Luteitalea sp. TBR-22: one gene and its partner. The protein of the gene in region 1 binds, or shares a complex with, the protein of each later gene. Links are inferred from orthologs where the notes say so. Each region holds a gene or a part of one and is shown in the gene's direction. Other genes may lie near its edges.

Evidence for each region.
Region 2: the proteins of dinB (region 1) and dnaN are in contact, whole or in part, in a solved structure (PDB 1OK7), measured with the Escherichia coli proteins. The link is inferred for Luteitalea sp. TBR-22 from one-to-one orthologs.

What each region holds. Positions count from the first base shown.
Region 1 is NZ_AP024452.1:4,173,254-4,181,114, forward strand. What follows is about bases 1-2,892. They hold dinB (DNA polymerase IV), read left to right. Parts: upstream 1-837; coding sequence 838-1,947; downstream 1,948-2,892. Other genes in these bases: TBR22_RS17545 (alpha/beta hydrolase), read right to left, coding at 1-557; TBR22_RS17555 (hypothetical protein), read left to right, coding at 2,006-2,892. In the rest of the region: more of TBR22_RS17555, read left to right, coding at 2,893-3,145; TBR22_RS17560 (ABC transporter ATP-binding protein), read right to left, coding at 3,152-5,005; TBR22_RS17565 (peptidylprolyl isomerase), read right to left, coding at 5,002-6,195; TBR22_RS17570 (S9 family peptidase), read left to right, coding at 6,358-7,861. UniProt on the Escherichia coli protein: Poorly processive, error-prone DNA polymerase involved in translesion repair and untargeted mutagenesis. Copies undamaged DNA at stalled replication forks, which arise in vivo from mismatched or misaligned primer ends.
Region 2 is NZ_AP024452.1:144-8,006, forward strand. The notes cover bases 647-3,540. They hold dnaN (DNA polymerase III subunit beta), read left to right. Parts: upstream 647-1,490; coding sequence 1,491-2,591; downstream 2,592-3,540. Other genes in these bases: dnaA (chromosomal replication initiator protein DnaA), read left to right, coding at 647-1,201; gyrB (DNA topoisomerase (ATP-hydrolyzing) subunit B), read left to right, coding at 2,717-3,540. Also shown: more of dnaA, read left to right, coding at 1-646; more of gyrB, read left to right, coding at 3,541-5,293; gyrA (DNA gyrase subunit A), read left to right, coding at 5,414-7,863. UniProt on the Escherichia coli protein: Confers DNA tethering and processivity to DNA polymerases and other proteins. Acts as a clamp, forming a ring around DNA (a reaction catalyzed by the clamp-loading complex) which diffuses in an ATP-independent manner freely and bidirectionally along dsDNA.

The sequences.
Region 1 (7,861 bases):
GACGACCAGAACGGGGTCACGGTGGCACCCGCGGCGGTGAGCAGGTCGGCGAGCTTGCGCGCCTCGCCGATCGGCACGATGGGATCGGCTTGACCTGCGGCCAGGAAGACGGCACGCCCGGCCAACGACGGGAGCGGCTCGGGCGCCAGCGCGAACTGCGCGTGCAGCAAGGCCGCTCCCGCGAAGCTGTCGGGATGCAGCAGCATGGTCGCGTGGGCGATGTTGGCGCCGTTGGAGTAGCCGACCGCCACCATGCGCTGGCGATCCACGCCGTAATGGGCCGCCGCCTCGTCGAGGAACGCGGCGAGTTCGCCGGCCCGCACCCGCAGGTCGTCGAGGTCGAACCGCCCCTCACCGAACCGCCGGAAGAAACGCGGCAACGCACCCTCGAGGACCCGCCCACGCGGGCTGAGCAACGCCGCGGTCGGGTGGAGCGCCTTGCCGAGCGGCAGCAGGTCGCGTTCGTCGCCGCCCGTGCCGTGCAGCATCACCAGCGTGGTCGTCGCGCCGCCCTCGGCCGGCACGAACTCGTGGGTGAACCCGGAAAGCGTGGGCATGGGATCACTGTACCCGGGAACCGGGCACCGGGTGACACAGGCAGGACGCGGTGTCCGCACCGCGCCGTCATCGGGGCACTGACGAACGCCGGCGGAAACACGCCGCCCTACCCGCCACGATCGGTCTGCCCGGCGCCTCGCCGCTGCCTGCCGGACAAGGCCGGCAGCTGCACCAGCGACGGAGCCCCAGTCGTCGCGGCGGCCGATCCGGCGTCAAGCGCCGAGCCTTCCGCCCTAAACGTCAAACGTCAAACGTTAAGCGTTATCCTGTCTTCGCCATATGTTCTCCCGCCCCGCCGACGTGCGCCGGATCCTGCACATCGACATGGACGCGTTCTATGCGTCGGTCGAGCAGCGGGACCGTCCGGAGTTGCGTGGCAGACCGGTTGCGGTGGGCGGCCGGCCGGAGAGCCGCGCGGTGGTGTGCGCGGCGTCGTACGAGGCACGGAAGTTCGGCGTGCGCTCGGCCATCCCGATGTCGCGCGCGGTGCGTCTCTGCCCCGACCTCGTGGTCGTCCCCACCGACTTCGCCAGGTACCGAGCGGTGTCGCAACAGGTGTTCGCGCTGTTCCGGTCGGTGACGCCGCTGGTGGAGCCGCTCTCGCTGGACGAGGCGTACCTCGACGTCACCGAGAACGCGTGGGGCGAGGCGCTGGGCGTCGACGTCGCCCGGCGGCTCAAGGACGCCATCAAGGAAGAGACGGGACTCACGGCGTCGGCCGGCGTGGCGCCGAACAAGTTCCTGGCCAAGATCGCCTCGGGCTGGCGCAAGCCCGACGGGCTCACGGTCATCGCGCCGGAGCGCATGGAAGCGTTCCTGCAGCAGTTGCCGATCGACGCGCTGTGGGGCGTCGGCCCGGTCACCGCCGGCCGGCTGCGTGCGCACGGCATCGAGAAGCTGGTGGACGTGCGCGCCGCGCCCCCGGCCACGCTCCACGCGGCGGTCGGCTCGCAGGCCGGCTGGCTCACCGCGCTCGCGTGGGGACGCGACGATCGGCGCGTCGTGCCCGATCGCGCCGCCAAGTCGCACGGCGCCGAGCGCACCTACCACGAGGACCTGCGCGACGTCGCGCTGATGCGCGCCCACCTCGCGCACCTGGCGGGCATCTGCGGCGACTGGCTGACGCGCAAGCACCTGCGCGCCCGCACCGTCACCCTGAAGGTGCGCTACGACGACTTCACCACCGTCACGCGGAGCCAGAGCGTGCCTGGCGGCCTGAGCGACACGCCGACGCTCGTCACCCACGCCCATGCGCTGCTCGAGCGCACCGAGGCCGGCGTGCGACCGGTCCGCCTGCTCGGCGTCAGCGCGCACAACCTCGTGGATCCATCGGCCGCCTTCGTCGCGCACGAGGGTCGCCTCCCCTTCGACGAGGGCACGCCCGCGTGACGACCGGGGACACGCGTGTCGTGTTCCATTAGCATGTGGCGGTCGGCTCCGCCCGCCCATGCGTGTTCCCGCCCCGCTGCTCCGGTTCCTCCTGCTCCTGATCGTGGTCGCAGCCGTCATCGGCCTGCGGCAGCCGGACAAGGTCCTGTACCCGCAGTTCTGGGCCGAAGACGCCTCCATCTTCTACCTGGAGGCCGAGCACCTCGGCACCGACAGCCTGTGGCATCCGTACAACGGCTACTGGCATGCGTACTCCCGCTCGTTCGCCTGGGCCGGCACCCGGATCCCGATTCGCCTGTTGCCTGCCTGGTACGCCCTGGCGGGACTGGTCGCGACCGTGCTGGCGCTGCACGCGGCACTCCGGCTGTGGCCCCCCTCGGCCCATCTGGCCCGGGCCGCAGCCGTCGGCGTCGTCGTCCTGGCGCCTTTCACCGACGAGCTCTGGCTCACCCTCACGAACAGCCAGTGGTTCGGGGCGCTCCTGCTGGTCGCGGAACTCGCCGGGCCCGCTCCGTTGCACGCGACGACCGCGCTGTGTCGCCTCGGCCTGGTCGCCGTCATGGCCCTGAGCGGCCCCTTCGGGCTGCTGCTCCTTCCCGTGGCCGCCTGGCGTGCGTGGTGGCATCGCGACGCCTGGAGCCGGGGCCTGCTCGCCACATTCGCGGCAGCCGCAGCGGTCACCGCCCTCGCCCTCGCGCACCACCCACGCACTGCGGCCGCCACCGGCCTGGCCGACCGCGTCGGGGAGCTGTGGTCGGTGATCACGGCGAGTCCGCTTCGCGCCGGCGTCCTCTCCGGTGGGATGTCGTTGCTGGTCGCGACGATGGCCGTCGGCGTGGGCCGTCGACGATGGCCCGTCGTCGCCTGCAGTGTGGGCAGCCTCTGCCTCGTCGCGGTCACCCTGGCGACCGTCCCACCCACCCAACTGGTCGCCGGACGCTACATGTTCGTCCCGTGGGTGTGTGGGCTCTGGGCCGCGTTGCTGCTGGCCAGCGAGGGGATGCGGCGAGCCTGGCTCCCGGTGGCGCTGGCGCTCGGGCTGGCCCTCGCCCGATTCCGCCTGCCGGCCATGCAGCACTACGACTGGGCCAGCGATGCTGCGTGCCTCGAGGCCCGCGAGGCCTGCGACATGCTCGTCAATCCGGGCTGGCCGGTCGGCCTGCCCGGCCGGGGGCCGCTCCCACCGGAGCCGCGCTGACGCGCGTCACGCTCTGGCGGGACCGGGGGCGGCCTTCGCGGCCTCCGTCGGGTCTGGCGTGAAGTCCTCGCCGGGGTTGATGAAGCGATCGAGTTCCACCGCGTACTGCCGGTCGTGCAGCTGCCGGTAGCGGCCGTCGAGCGCCATCAGCTCCTTGTGCGTGCCGCGCTCGACGACGCGGCCTTCCTCGATCACGAGGATCTGGTCGGAGGTGCGGATGGTCGAGAGGCGGTGCGCGATGACGAACGTCGTGCGTCCCTTGCGCAGCGTGCGCAGTGCCTCCTGGATCTTGGCCTCGCTCTCGCTGTCGAGGCTCGACGTCGCCTCGTCGAGGATCAGGATGCGCGGGTCGGCGAGGATGGCGCGGGCAATCGCCACGCGCTGCCGCTGGCCGCCCGACAGGCGCACGCCCCGCTCCCCCACCACGGTCCTGTAGCCCTCCGCGAAGCCGTCCACGAACTCGTCGCAGTACGCGATCCTGGCGGCCGTGATCACCTCGTCCATGGACGCGTGCGGGTTGGCGTAGCGGATGTTGTCGGCGATCGTGCCGTCGAACAGGAAGTTCTCCTGCAGCACGATGCCGAGCTGCGACCGGTAACTCGCGAGCCGCACCTGCTCGAGGTCCTGGCCGTCGATGAGGACGCGGCCGCGGGTCGGCCGGTTGAAGGCCATCACGAGGCTGATCAGCGTGCTCTTGCCCGACCCGCTCGAGCCGACGAGCGCGGTGGTCGACCCGGCCGGCGCGTCGAACGTCACGCCCTTGATGACCGGCACGCCCTCGTTGTACTCGAACCACACGTCCTCGAACGTGACGCGGCCCCGCACGTCGGTGAGGTCGCGACGACCCTCGTCCTCGGCGTCCTCGGTGGCCATCTTCTTGATCTCGTGGATGCGGTCGAGCCCGGCGAGCGCCTCGGTGAGCTGCGTGCCGATGGAGGCAATCGAGATCAGCGGGGCCGCGACCAGGCCGGTGAAGAAGACGTACATCACGAAGTCGCCGAGCGTCATGGTGCCGGCGACGATCGCCCGGCCGCCGATCGTGATCATGATGACGCCCGTCACGCCGATGATCACCGTGCCCATGGCGGTGGTCGCCGACACACCGGTCATCGACTGCGCGACGTTGCGCAGCAGGCGATGCACGCCCTTGCTGAAGACGATCTCCTCGCGCTTCTCCGCGGTGTAGGCCTTGACCACGCGGATGCCGCCGAGCGACTGCGAGAGCCGACCGGTCACCTCGGCGTTGATCTGCCCGCGCTCGCGGAACAGCGGCCGCAGCCGCTTGAAGGCCACGGCCATGATCCCGCCGAAGGTGCCCAGCACCACGATCATCACCAGCGTGAGGTGCCAGTTCAGCCAGAACAGCACGCCGAGGCCGATCAGCGCCGACAGGATGCCCCCCGTGAGCTGCACGAGCCCGGTGCCCACCAGGTTGCGGATGCCCTCGGCGTCGTTCATCACCCGCGAGATGAGCACGCCGGTCTGCACCGTGTCGAAGTAGCGCACCGGCAGGCGCGCCACGTGGGCCTGCACCGACCGGCGCATCTCGGTGATCGCGCCCTGCGCCGCCACGCCGAGGATCTGCGACAGCGAGAACGACGTCACCGCCTCGACGAGCGTCGACAGCGCCACGGCGCCGGCGAGCGGCCACAGCAGCTCCGACCGGCCCTTGCCGATCACGTCGTCGACGAGGAACTTCGTCGACGCCGGCAGCACCAGGCCCGTGAGGCGGTTGACCAGCATGAGGCTCAGGCCGAGCCCCAGCCGGGCCCGGGCCTTCCACACCAGGCCCTTGGCCTCCTCCCAGGCGTTGCCGTAGTCGACCTTCTTCTTCTTGGCCTGGTCCTTCGCGTCGCTCACTGCGGGCCCTTCGTCAACGTCACCTTCGTGATCCCGATGCGTGTCCGCGGCGCCTCGCCGTCGAGCGGCGCCTGTTCGATGGCCGAGACCACGTCCATCCCCGAGAGCACGCGGCCGAACGCCGTGTACTTGCCGTCGAGGGATGGCGAGGCTGCCGTGCAGATGAAGAACGAGGTGCTGGCGCTGTCGGGATCGTCGCCCCGCGCCATGCTCACGATGCCCGCCTCGTGCTTGAGCGGGTTGAACTCGCCCTTCACGGTGCCGACGTGCCTGCGCTGCACCTGCGTCAGGGGCGCAGGCCGCGACGAGAGGTCGCCGGCCTGGATGGCGAACTTCGGCACGATGCGGTGGAAGCCGGTGCCGTCGTAGACCCCGAGTTGCGCGAGGCGCAGGAAGTTGCGGACGTGACCCGGCGCGGCGTCGGGCGCGAACCCGATGACGATGTCGCCCATCGTCGTGGAGATCGTGGCGCGGTACTGCGCCAGTTCCTCGACGGGCGTCTCGGCGAACGGCGCGGCGGTCGGCGGCGGCGTGTCGCGCACCGTCGCCTTCGTGATCGCGATGCGCGTGGTCAGCTTGCCGTTGGCGTCGAGCGGCGACTGCGAGATCTGCTCGGCAACCTCGAGCCCCTCGACCACCTCGCCGAAGACGTCGAACTGCCCATCCAGCCCGGGCTGGTCTGTGAGGCAGATGAAGAACTGCGCGCCGGCGCTGTCAGGCTTGTTGGGCACGAGCACCGACGACACCGCCCCGCGCAGGTGCTTGCGCGCATTCGGCTCACGCTTGAGGCGATTGAGGCCGCCGGTGCCGTACAGCGCCGACTTCGCCGGGTCCTTCGAGATCGGGTCGCCGCCCTGCACGATGCCCATCGCCACGGCGCGGTGGAACACCGTGCCGTCGTAGGCGCCGGCCTCGGCCTGATCGAGCACGAACCCGACGTGATTGGGCGCCGCCGCTGCATCGAGCTGGATGACGATGGCGCCCTGCGTCGTCTCGAGCACCAGCTGCTTGTTCTGCAGGGCTGCCGCCGGGCGCGTCGTCGTGTAGAACCCGCTGGCTCCCGGCGAGGCCGGGGCCGGGGCCGGCGCAGGCCGCCTGCGGGCCTGGGCACCGGCGTCAGCGGCGAGCGCCAGCAGCCCCAGCGTGGCGCCGAGAAGCGCCATCCTGCCTGGATCCAGCCGGAAATGCACCAGCCGATTCTATCGCGGGGGACGTGGCGGGCCTGCCCAAAGAGGTAGGGCGCGGTGTCTCACCTCGCCGCGTTCGGCCGCCAAACGGCGCGGTCGGAGACCGCGCCCCGCTCGCTGAATTGAGCGACAATGCTCGGGTTCGCCCGAAAGGACCTCCTCCCGATGATGCGCTTGCCGTTCGCCTGCCGACTCGTGCTGCCGGCCACCCTGCTGGTCGCCGCCCCCGTCCTGGGCCAGTCGCCTGCCCCTGCCACCACGGCGGCGACCCCGACGCCTCGCCGGATCACCCTGGCCGACGTCGACCGGATCGCCTCGGTGCGCGACCCGCAACGGTCGCCCGACGGGCAGTGGGTCGCCTACGCGGTCAGCACCGTGGACGTCGCCAAGGACAAGTCCGACACCGACATCTGGATGGTGAAGTGGGACGGGTCCGAGACCGTGCGCCTGACGTCGGCCGGCGAGTCCGAGTCGTCGGCGCGGTGGAGCCCCGACGGCAAGTGGATCTCCTTCCTTCGCCAGGACGAGAAGAAGAAGTCGCAGGTCTGGACGCTCAGCCGCCTCGGCGGTGAAGCGCAGAAGCTCACCGACATCGCCGGCGGCGTGTCCGACTACGTCTGGGCGCCGGACGGGCGGTCGCTCGTGCTCGTGTCGCGCGACGTCGATCCCACCGCGGGCGAGGACAAGCCGGACAAGGCCCCCAAGCCGATCGAGATCGAGACCTTCAAGTTCAAGCGCGACATGGTCGGCTACGTCGACGGCAAGTTGCGCACGCACCTCTACCTGTTCGACGTCGCCGCGAAGACGACCACGCAGCTGACCAGCGGCGCCTGGGACGACTCCGCCCCGGCGATCTCCCCTGACGGCCGTCACGTCGCGTTCCTCAGCGCCCGCTCGGACGCCCGCGAGAAGTCCAGCGTGCGCGAGGTGTACGTCGTCGAGGCGAAGGCCGGGGCGACGCCGCGGCAGGTGAGCACGAAGGTGGCCCGTCACGCCGATCCCCTCGCGTTCAGCCCGGACGGGTCGAAGCTCCTCTACATGGAGGGCGGCGACCCGCGCTACGACGCGTATGAGCAGTTCCACATCGCGGTCGTGCCGGTGGCCGGCGGTCCGGCCGTGAACCTCACGCCGACGCTCGACCGCCCCGTCGGGGACGCCGTGTGGTCCCGGGACGGCTCGCGCATCACCTTCGTCGTCGCCGACGATCGCGAGCGGTACGTGGCGACGGTGCCTGCCGCTGGCGGCGCGGTGACGCGCGTGACCAGGGGGCAGCAGGTCGTGAGCAGCCTCGCCGAGAGCCGCGCCGACGGCAACGTCGCCCTCGTGGTCAGCACGCCGACGCAGGCCGACGAGATCTTCGCGCTCGACGGCGGCACGCTGCGCAAGCTGACCACGCACAACGACTGGATGGCCAGGGAACTCACCCTGGGCACGCTGAAGCCCGTGGAGTTCACCAACAAGGAAGGCGTGCGCATCGGCGCGCTGCTGACGCTGCCGCCGGGGACGACCACGGCGAGCAAGCTGCCGTTCGTCCTGCACATCCACGGCGGCCCCAACGGCCAGGACAACTACGGCTTCATGTTCGACCGCGAGTGGATCGCCGCCAACGGCTACGCGGTGCTGCAGGTGAACTACCGCGGCAGCCACGGCCGCGGCCAGGCCTTCCAGT
Region 2 (7,863 bases), 4.2 Mb from region 1 along the record:
GCGCGACTGGTTGCTGCGCCACTACGGGTCGATCCTGGCCGAGGCCGTCGCGGAGGCCGGGCGACCGGGCGCCGTGGTGTCGTTCGTCCCAGCCGATGGCTCGGCGCCGGTGGAACCCTCGCCGGCCGAGGATCTGCTGATCCGCCAGGCCGACGACCCCTCCCTCCCGGCGAGTCCCACCCAGGGCCCCTCCGGGCTGAACCACCGTTACACCTTCGAGACCTTCGTGGTCGGGCCGTCGAACCAGTTCGCCAACGCCGCGGCCCGGGCGGTGGCCGAGGCGCCGGGGCGATCGTACAACCCGCTGTTCCTGTACGGGGGCGTGGGCCTGGGCAAGACGCACCTGATGCACGCCATCGGGCAGTACGTGGACCGCCATCACCGGCAGGCGATGCTCACCTACATCTCGTCCGAGCGGTTCATGAACGAGATGATCAACGCCATCCGCTACGAGCGCATCATCGACTTCCGCGAGCGCTACCGGAACGTCGACGTGCTGCTGGTCGACGACGCGCAGTTCCTGGCCGGCAAGGAAGCGACGCAGAACGAGTTCTTCCACACGTTCAATGCGCTCTACGACGCCGGCAAGCAGATCGTCCTGAGCAGCGACCGACCGCCGCACGAGATCCCGGCGCTCGAGGAGCGACTGCGTTCGCGCTTCAACTGGGGCCTGATAGCCGACATCCAGCCGCCCGATCTCGAGACCAAGGTCGCGATCCTCAAGAAGAAGGCCGACGCCGACGGCGTGCCGCTGCCCGACAACGTCGCGCTGTTCATCGCCACAAAGATCAAGTCGAACATCCGCGACCTCGAAGGATCGCTGATCCGGCTGGTCGCCTACGCCTCGCTGACCGGCAAGGACATCACCCTGGCGCTGGCCCAGGACGTCCTGCGCAGCATCATCGGCACCGAGGAGAAGGCGATCACGATCGACACGATCCTGAAGTTCGTCGCCGACTTCTACGGCGTGCGCCCGAGCGAGCTCAAGGCGGCCAGCAACTCGCGCAACATCGTGATGCCGCGCCAGATCGCGATGTACCTGTGCAAGTCGCTGACGTCGGCGTCGCTGCCCGACATCGGACGAGCGTTCGGCAAGCACCACTCGACGGTGCTGCACTCGATCCGGAAGGTCGAGGACGAGCGGGGCAAGGACAGCGATTTCAACAGCCAGATCAACGCCATGCTGGACAATTTCCGCTAGGCGGACCGGCGGCGGACGAGGTTTTCCACAACCCGGGCGAGGCGACCCTGTGGACAACGTGTGGAGGCCGGGCGGCAGGGCTGGCGCCCACAGGATCGGGGCCGTTTTTGCACACCATCCCTGCACAGGGTAAATGGTTGTAGGAAATGGGTTTAGATGCTGCCCACACAGCTTCAAACGCCCTTCTGATCTCTGTTATACTTCTTTTCTTGCGATCTCTATGGAGAACACCTCCTAGGGACGTCGCACGCGCCAAGGGGCTCGCTCCCGTACACGAGGTATCGGCTGCATGGAACTGGTGGTCCGCAAGAACGATCTGCTCCGCGAACTGCAGTTGTTTCAAGGCATCGTGGAACGCAAGAACACCATGCCCGTGCTCGCCAACGTGCTGCTGCGTGCCGATGGCAACCAGGTGGAGCTGGTGGCTACCGACCTCGACGTGGGGCTCCGCAGCACCTGTGTGGCGCAGAGCCTGGCCAAGCCGGGCACGCTGACGCTGCCGGCCAAGAAGCTGTTCGAGATCGTCAAGGCGCTGCCCGAGACCGACATCCGCATCGAGCAGAACCGCTCGGGGGTGACCGTCGCCGCGGAGCGCTTCGAGTCGCACCTCTCCACGCTGCCGGCCGACGACTTCCCGCAGTTGCCGACCGTGGGCGACACGGTGGCGACCCTGCCGCGTGAGCCGATCAAGCAGATGGTCGCCAAGACCATGTTCGCCATCACCGGCGAGGACACGCGCTACTACCTCAACGGCGCGCTGTTCGTGCTCAAGCCGGACAGCATGAGCCTGGTCGCGACCGACGGGCACCGCCTGGCGCTGGTCACGGTCACCGGCGAGACCGGCGCGGCCGAGGGCAAGGCGCTGCTGCCGAAGAAGACGATGCAGGAGCTGAGCCGGCTGCTCGCCGACGGCGAGGGCGACGTCCTGTACGAGCGCGCCGAGAACCACCTGTTCTTCACGGTCGGCGGCCGCCGCCTGTTCTCGCGGATGATCGACGCGCAGTTCCCGGCGTACGAGCGCGTCATCCCGAAGAACAACGACAAGCAGATCGAGTTCGAGCGCGATCGCCTCACCAGCGCCATTCGTCGCGTGTCGCTGCTGTCCAACGAACGGTCGCGGGCGGTGCGCTTCCTGATCTCGAACGGCAAGGTCGAGGTGACGTCGCAGAGTCCCGACCTCGGCGAGGCCAAGGAAGAGCTCCTGGTCACCTACGAGGGGCCCGACGTCCAGATCTGCTTCAACGCGCAGTACGTCACCGACTTCCTGGCGGCGGTCGAGACCGAGCAGGTCAGCCTCTCGTTCCGCGACGAGATGAGCCAGGCGGTGATGAAGCCCGTGGGCGCCGACGGGTACGACTACACGTACGTGATCATGCCGATGCGTCCGTAGGCGCGCCGCGCCGCACGCATCACGCGGCTGCCGCCGGCCGACGCCGCCGACGCCGCGCGAGACCGGGAGAGGTGGGTGGCATCGACGCGCCGCCCCCACCCGGTGAACGTCCCTTGCGAGTCCCGATGGAACCGACCACCAGCCCGAACACCGAGTCAGAGACCCCGATGCGCCCCGCCAACGGGGCGGCCGAAGAGTACGGCGCCGATGCCATCAAGGTGCTCGAAGGCCTCGAGGCCGTCCGCAAGCGGCCGGGCATGTACATCGGCACCACGGGCGAAGCGGGCCTCCACCACCTCGTCTACGAGGTCGTCGACAACTCGGTCGACGAGGCGCTCGCCAAGCACTGCACCGAGATCAACGTCACCATCCACGTCGACGACTCGGTGACGGTGATCGACGACGGACGCGGCATCCCGGTGGACATGCACGAGAGCGGCAAGAGCGCGGCCGAAGTCGTGCTCACCGTCCTGCACGCCGGCGGCAAGTTCAACCAGGAAGGCAGCGCGTACAAGGTCTCCGGTGGCTTGCACGGCGTCGGAGTGTCGGTGGTCAACGCGCTGTCGGAGCAGCTCGACCTCGAGATCTGGCGCAACGACAAGGTCTACCAGCAGAGTTATGCGCGCGGCGTGCCGATGGCACCGCTGGTCGAGACCGGCACCACCAAGAAGCGCGGGACGAAGGTCCACTTCAAGCCCGACCCGACGATCTTCGAGGCGACGGTCTACAGCTTCGACACGCTCAACAACCGCTTGCGCGAGCTTGCGTTCCTGAACGCCGGCCTGATCATCACGCTCGAGGACGAGCGTGGCGAGGGACGGCACGCGCGCTACGAGTACAAGGGCGGCATCGTCGAGTACGTGCAGTTCATGAACCGCGCCAAGCGGGCGGTGCACGAGGCGCCCATCCACATGCGGGGCGAGCGGAACGAGATCGAGGTCGAGATCGCGCTCCAGTGGAACGACTCGTACGACGAGAACCTGTACACGTTTGCCAACAACATCAACACGCACGAGGGCGGGTTTCACCTCTCCGGCTTCAAGGCGGCGCTGACCCGCACGGTGAACGCGTACCTGTCGAGCGCGAACCTGCCGAAGGATCTCAAGGACACCCCGATCAGCGGCGACGACGCGCGCGAGGGCCTGGCGGGCGTGATCAGCGTCAAGATCCCGAACCCGCAGTTCGAGGGCCAGACCAAGACCAAGCTCGGCAACACCGAGGTCAAGGGGATCGTCGAGACGATCGTCAACGAACGGCTCGGCGCGTTCTTCGAGGAGAACCCGGCCGTCGCGCGCGCGATCATCCAGAAGGCCGCCGACGCGGCGCGGGCCCGCGAGGCGGCGCGCAAGGCGCGCGACCTGGTCCGGCGCAAGGGCGTGCTCGACGGCAGTTCGCTGCCCGGCAAGCTGGCCGACTGCCAGGAGCGCGATCCCGCGCAGAGCGAGATCTACATCGTCGAGGGCGACTCGGCAGGCGGGTCGGCCAAGCAGGGTCGTGACCGCCGCTTCCAGGCCATCCTGCCGATCAAGGGCAAGATCCTGAACGTCGAGAAGGCCCGCTTCGACAAGATGCTGAGCAGCGACGAGATCAAGACGATGATCGCCGCGCTCGGCACCGGCATCGGCCGCAAGCGCGAGGAAGGCGACAAGGACGGCTTCGACATCGCGAAGCTGCGGTATCACCGCGTCATCATCATGACGGACGCCGACGTCGACGGATCGCACATCCGTACGCTGCTGCTGACGTTCTTCTACCGGCAGATGCGCGAGCTGATCGACAACGGCCACATCTACATCGCGCAGCCGCCGTTGTACCGCGCCAAGCGCGGCAAGCAGGAGGTCTACATCAAGAACGATGCGGACCTCGAGGCATACCTGATCAAGCGTGCGACCGACTCGCGCGTGCTGCGGCTGGTCGAGAGCGGCCAGGAGTACAGCGGCGAGGCGCTCGAGACGCTGCTGCACAAGCTGATCGCGTTCGACCGCAACCTCCGTCACGTCGAGCGCCGCGGCGTGCCGCAGGACGTGGTGCGGGCGCTGCTGAACGCCGGGGCGCGGGACCGGACGTTCTTCAGCGATCGCGGCCGCATGGACGCGCTCGCGGCGGAACTCTCGCACGAGCAGCGGATCGTCTCGGTGGTCGTCGACGAGGAGCACAACGCGCTGCTGTTCGAGATCGACGACCGCAGCGCCGGCTACCCGCGGGTGTCACGGGCCGGCATCGAGTTCGCGCAGACGCCCGACTTCCGCGCGCTGGTGAACAGCTACCGCGACGTGTCAGGCATCCACGGCCGCATGGTGGTGACGCAGGTCGGGGCCCCGCAGGCCGAGGAGCCCGAGGAGGTCGCCGCCGAGCCGGGTGCTGCCGATGCCGGTGGCGAGGCTGCGGCCGAACCCGTGCGTCGAGTCGCCCGCAAGGACGCCGACCACGAGGTGCAGTCGCTCTCGGACCTGGTGGACTACTTCCTCGAGGTCGGGCGCAAGGGCGTGGCCATCAACCGCTACAAGGGCCTCGGCGAGATGAACCCCGAGACGTTGTGGGAGACCACGATGAAGCCTGAAGTGCGCACGCTGCTGCAGGTGCGCGCCGAGGATCAGGCCGAAGCGGACCTGATGTTCTCCACCCTGATGGGGGACCAGGTCGAGCCGCGCCGCAAGTTCATCGAGGACAACGCCCTCGACGTGAAGAACCTCGACGTGTAGGCGCGGTTCCCCACGTCTGCAAGGCAGGGCCGGCTGTTCCCCCTCGACGTCGCTCGGGGCAGGCAGCGCGGCGCTCTCACCCGGTCGTCGACCGCGTGAGACACAAGACCCGATATCGCTATGAGCACCCCTCCGCCGACCCGCGTGCCCGTCACCATCGAAGACGAGATGCGCCGTTCGTACATGGATTACGCGATGAGCGTGATCATCGGGCGCGCCCTGCCCGACGTGCGCGACGGCCTGAAGCCGGCGCACCGGCGCGTGCTCTTCGCCATGCGGCAGATGGGCCTGGCGAGCAATCGCGCCTATCGCAAGTGCGCCAAGATCGTCGGCGAGGTCATCGGCAACTACCACCCGCACGGCGACGCGTCGGCCTACGACACGCTGGTGCGCCTGGCGCAGGACTTCAACATGCGCTATCCCCTGGTCGATCCCCAGGGGAACTTCGGCAGCATGGACGGCGACCGGGCGGCGGCCTACCGCTACACGGAAGCCCGCCTCGAGGCGCTCGCCGAGGCGCTGATGGCCGATCTCGACAAGGACACCGTCGAGTTCGTGCCCAACTTCGACGAGACGACGACCGAACCCTCGGTCCTGCCGACCCCGATCCCGAACCTGCTGGTGAACGGGTCGACGGGCATCGCCGTCGGCATGGCGACCAACATCCCGCCGCACAACCTCACGGAGTTGGTCAACGGGATCATCGCCATCGCCGATCCCGAACAGGCGTTCACGATCGACGAGGAGGGCCGTCCGCAGCCGCTCACCCGCGACGAGAAGCGTCGCCGGCTGCTGCAGCACGTGCTCGGCCCCGACTTCCCCACCGGCGGCGTGATCGTCGGCCGCGCCGGCATCGTGTCGGCGTATGCGACCGGTCGCGGCACCGTGATCGTGCGCGCCAAGAGCGAGGTCGAGACGATCGGCCGCGGCGGCGATCGCCAGGCGATCGTCATCACCGAGGTGCCCTATCAGGTCAACAAGGCGAAGCTGATCGAGCGCATCGCCGACCTCGTGCGCGACAAGACGATCGAGGGCATCTCCGACATCCGCGACGAGTCGGACCGCCAGGGCATCCGCGTCGTCATCGAGCTGAAGCGCGGCGAGATGCCGGATGTGGTGCTGAACAACCTCTACAAGCACACGCCGCTGCAGTCGTCGTTCGGCATCATCATGCTGTCGATCGTCGACGGCCGGCCGCGGGTGCTGCCGCTGCTCGAGATGCTCGAGCGGTTCATCGAGTTCAGGCGCGAGGTGGTGCGTCGGCGCACGGAGTTCGAGCTCCGCAAGGCCGAGGCGCGTGCGCACATCCTCGAGGGCCTCAAGATCGCGCTCGATCACATCGACGCGGTGATCGCGCTGATCCGCGCTGCCAAGAGCCCGGGCGAGGCCCGCGAAGGCCTGATGTCCAGCTTCGGGCTGTCGCAGCTACAGGCGCAGGCCATTCTCGACATGCAGCTCCAGCGCCTCACCGGCCTCGAGCGGCAGAAGATCCTCGACGAGCTCGCGGAGTTGATCAAGGAGATCGAGCGGCTGCGTGCCATCCTCGGCAGCGAACGGCTGGTGATGGAGATCGTCATCAACGAGCTGAAGGATGCCCGTGACCGCTTCGGCGACGCGCGGCGGACGCAGCTGGTCGAGGACACCAGCGACATCGACATCCTCGACCTGATCGCCGACGAGGACATCGCGATCACGGTGAGCCACAAGGGCTACATCAAGCGCACGTCGCTCGACGAGTACCGGTTCCAGGGCCGCGGCGGCGCCGGCACGATCGGCATGCGCCTGCCCGACGACGACTACGTGCACCACCTGTTCGTGGCGTCGACGCACGCGTACCTGATCGTCTTCTCGGACCGCGGTCGCGCCTACTGGCTGCGCGTCCACGAGATCCCGGAGGCCGGCCGCGATGCGCGCGGCAAGTCGATCGCGAACCTGGTGCAGATGACGGCCGGCGAGAAGGTCGCCGACGTCGTCGCGGTGCGCGAGTTCCCGTCGGAAGAGGGCCAGCGCTTCGTGGTGATGGGCACGCGCCGCGGCGTCATCAAGAAGACCGACCTCAAGGCGTACTCGAACCCGCGCGCCGGCGGCATCATCGCGATGGGCGTCGAGGACGACGACGAGGTGATCGCGGTGCAGCTGTCGACCGGCACGCAGCAGGTGTTCATCGGCACCCGCGGTGGCACGGCAATCCGCTTCCCCGAGTCGCGCGTGCGGGCGATGGGCCGGACGGCCTACGGCGTGCGCGGCATCTCGTTGCGCGAGGGCGACGAGGTCGTGGCCATGGAGGTGGTGTCGGAGTCGGGCGCCATGCTCACCGTGACGGCCAACGGGTACGGCAAGCGGACGCCGCTCAGCGAGTACCGCATCACGGGTCGCGGCGGCGTCGGGATCCGCAACATCCAGCCGTCGGACCGCAACGGCCCGGTGGTCGGCGTCACGCACGTCGAGGACGACAACCAGGTCCTCATCATCACCAAGGACGGCATGGTGATCCGGATGGCGGTGGCGCCGTTGCGGCCCATCGGCCGCAACACGCAGGGCGTGCGCCTCATCCGCCTCGACGAGGGGGA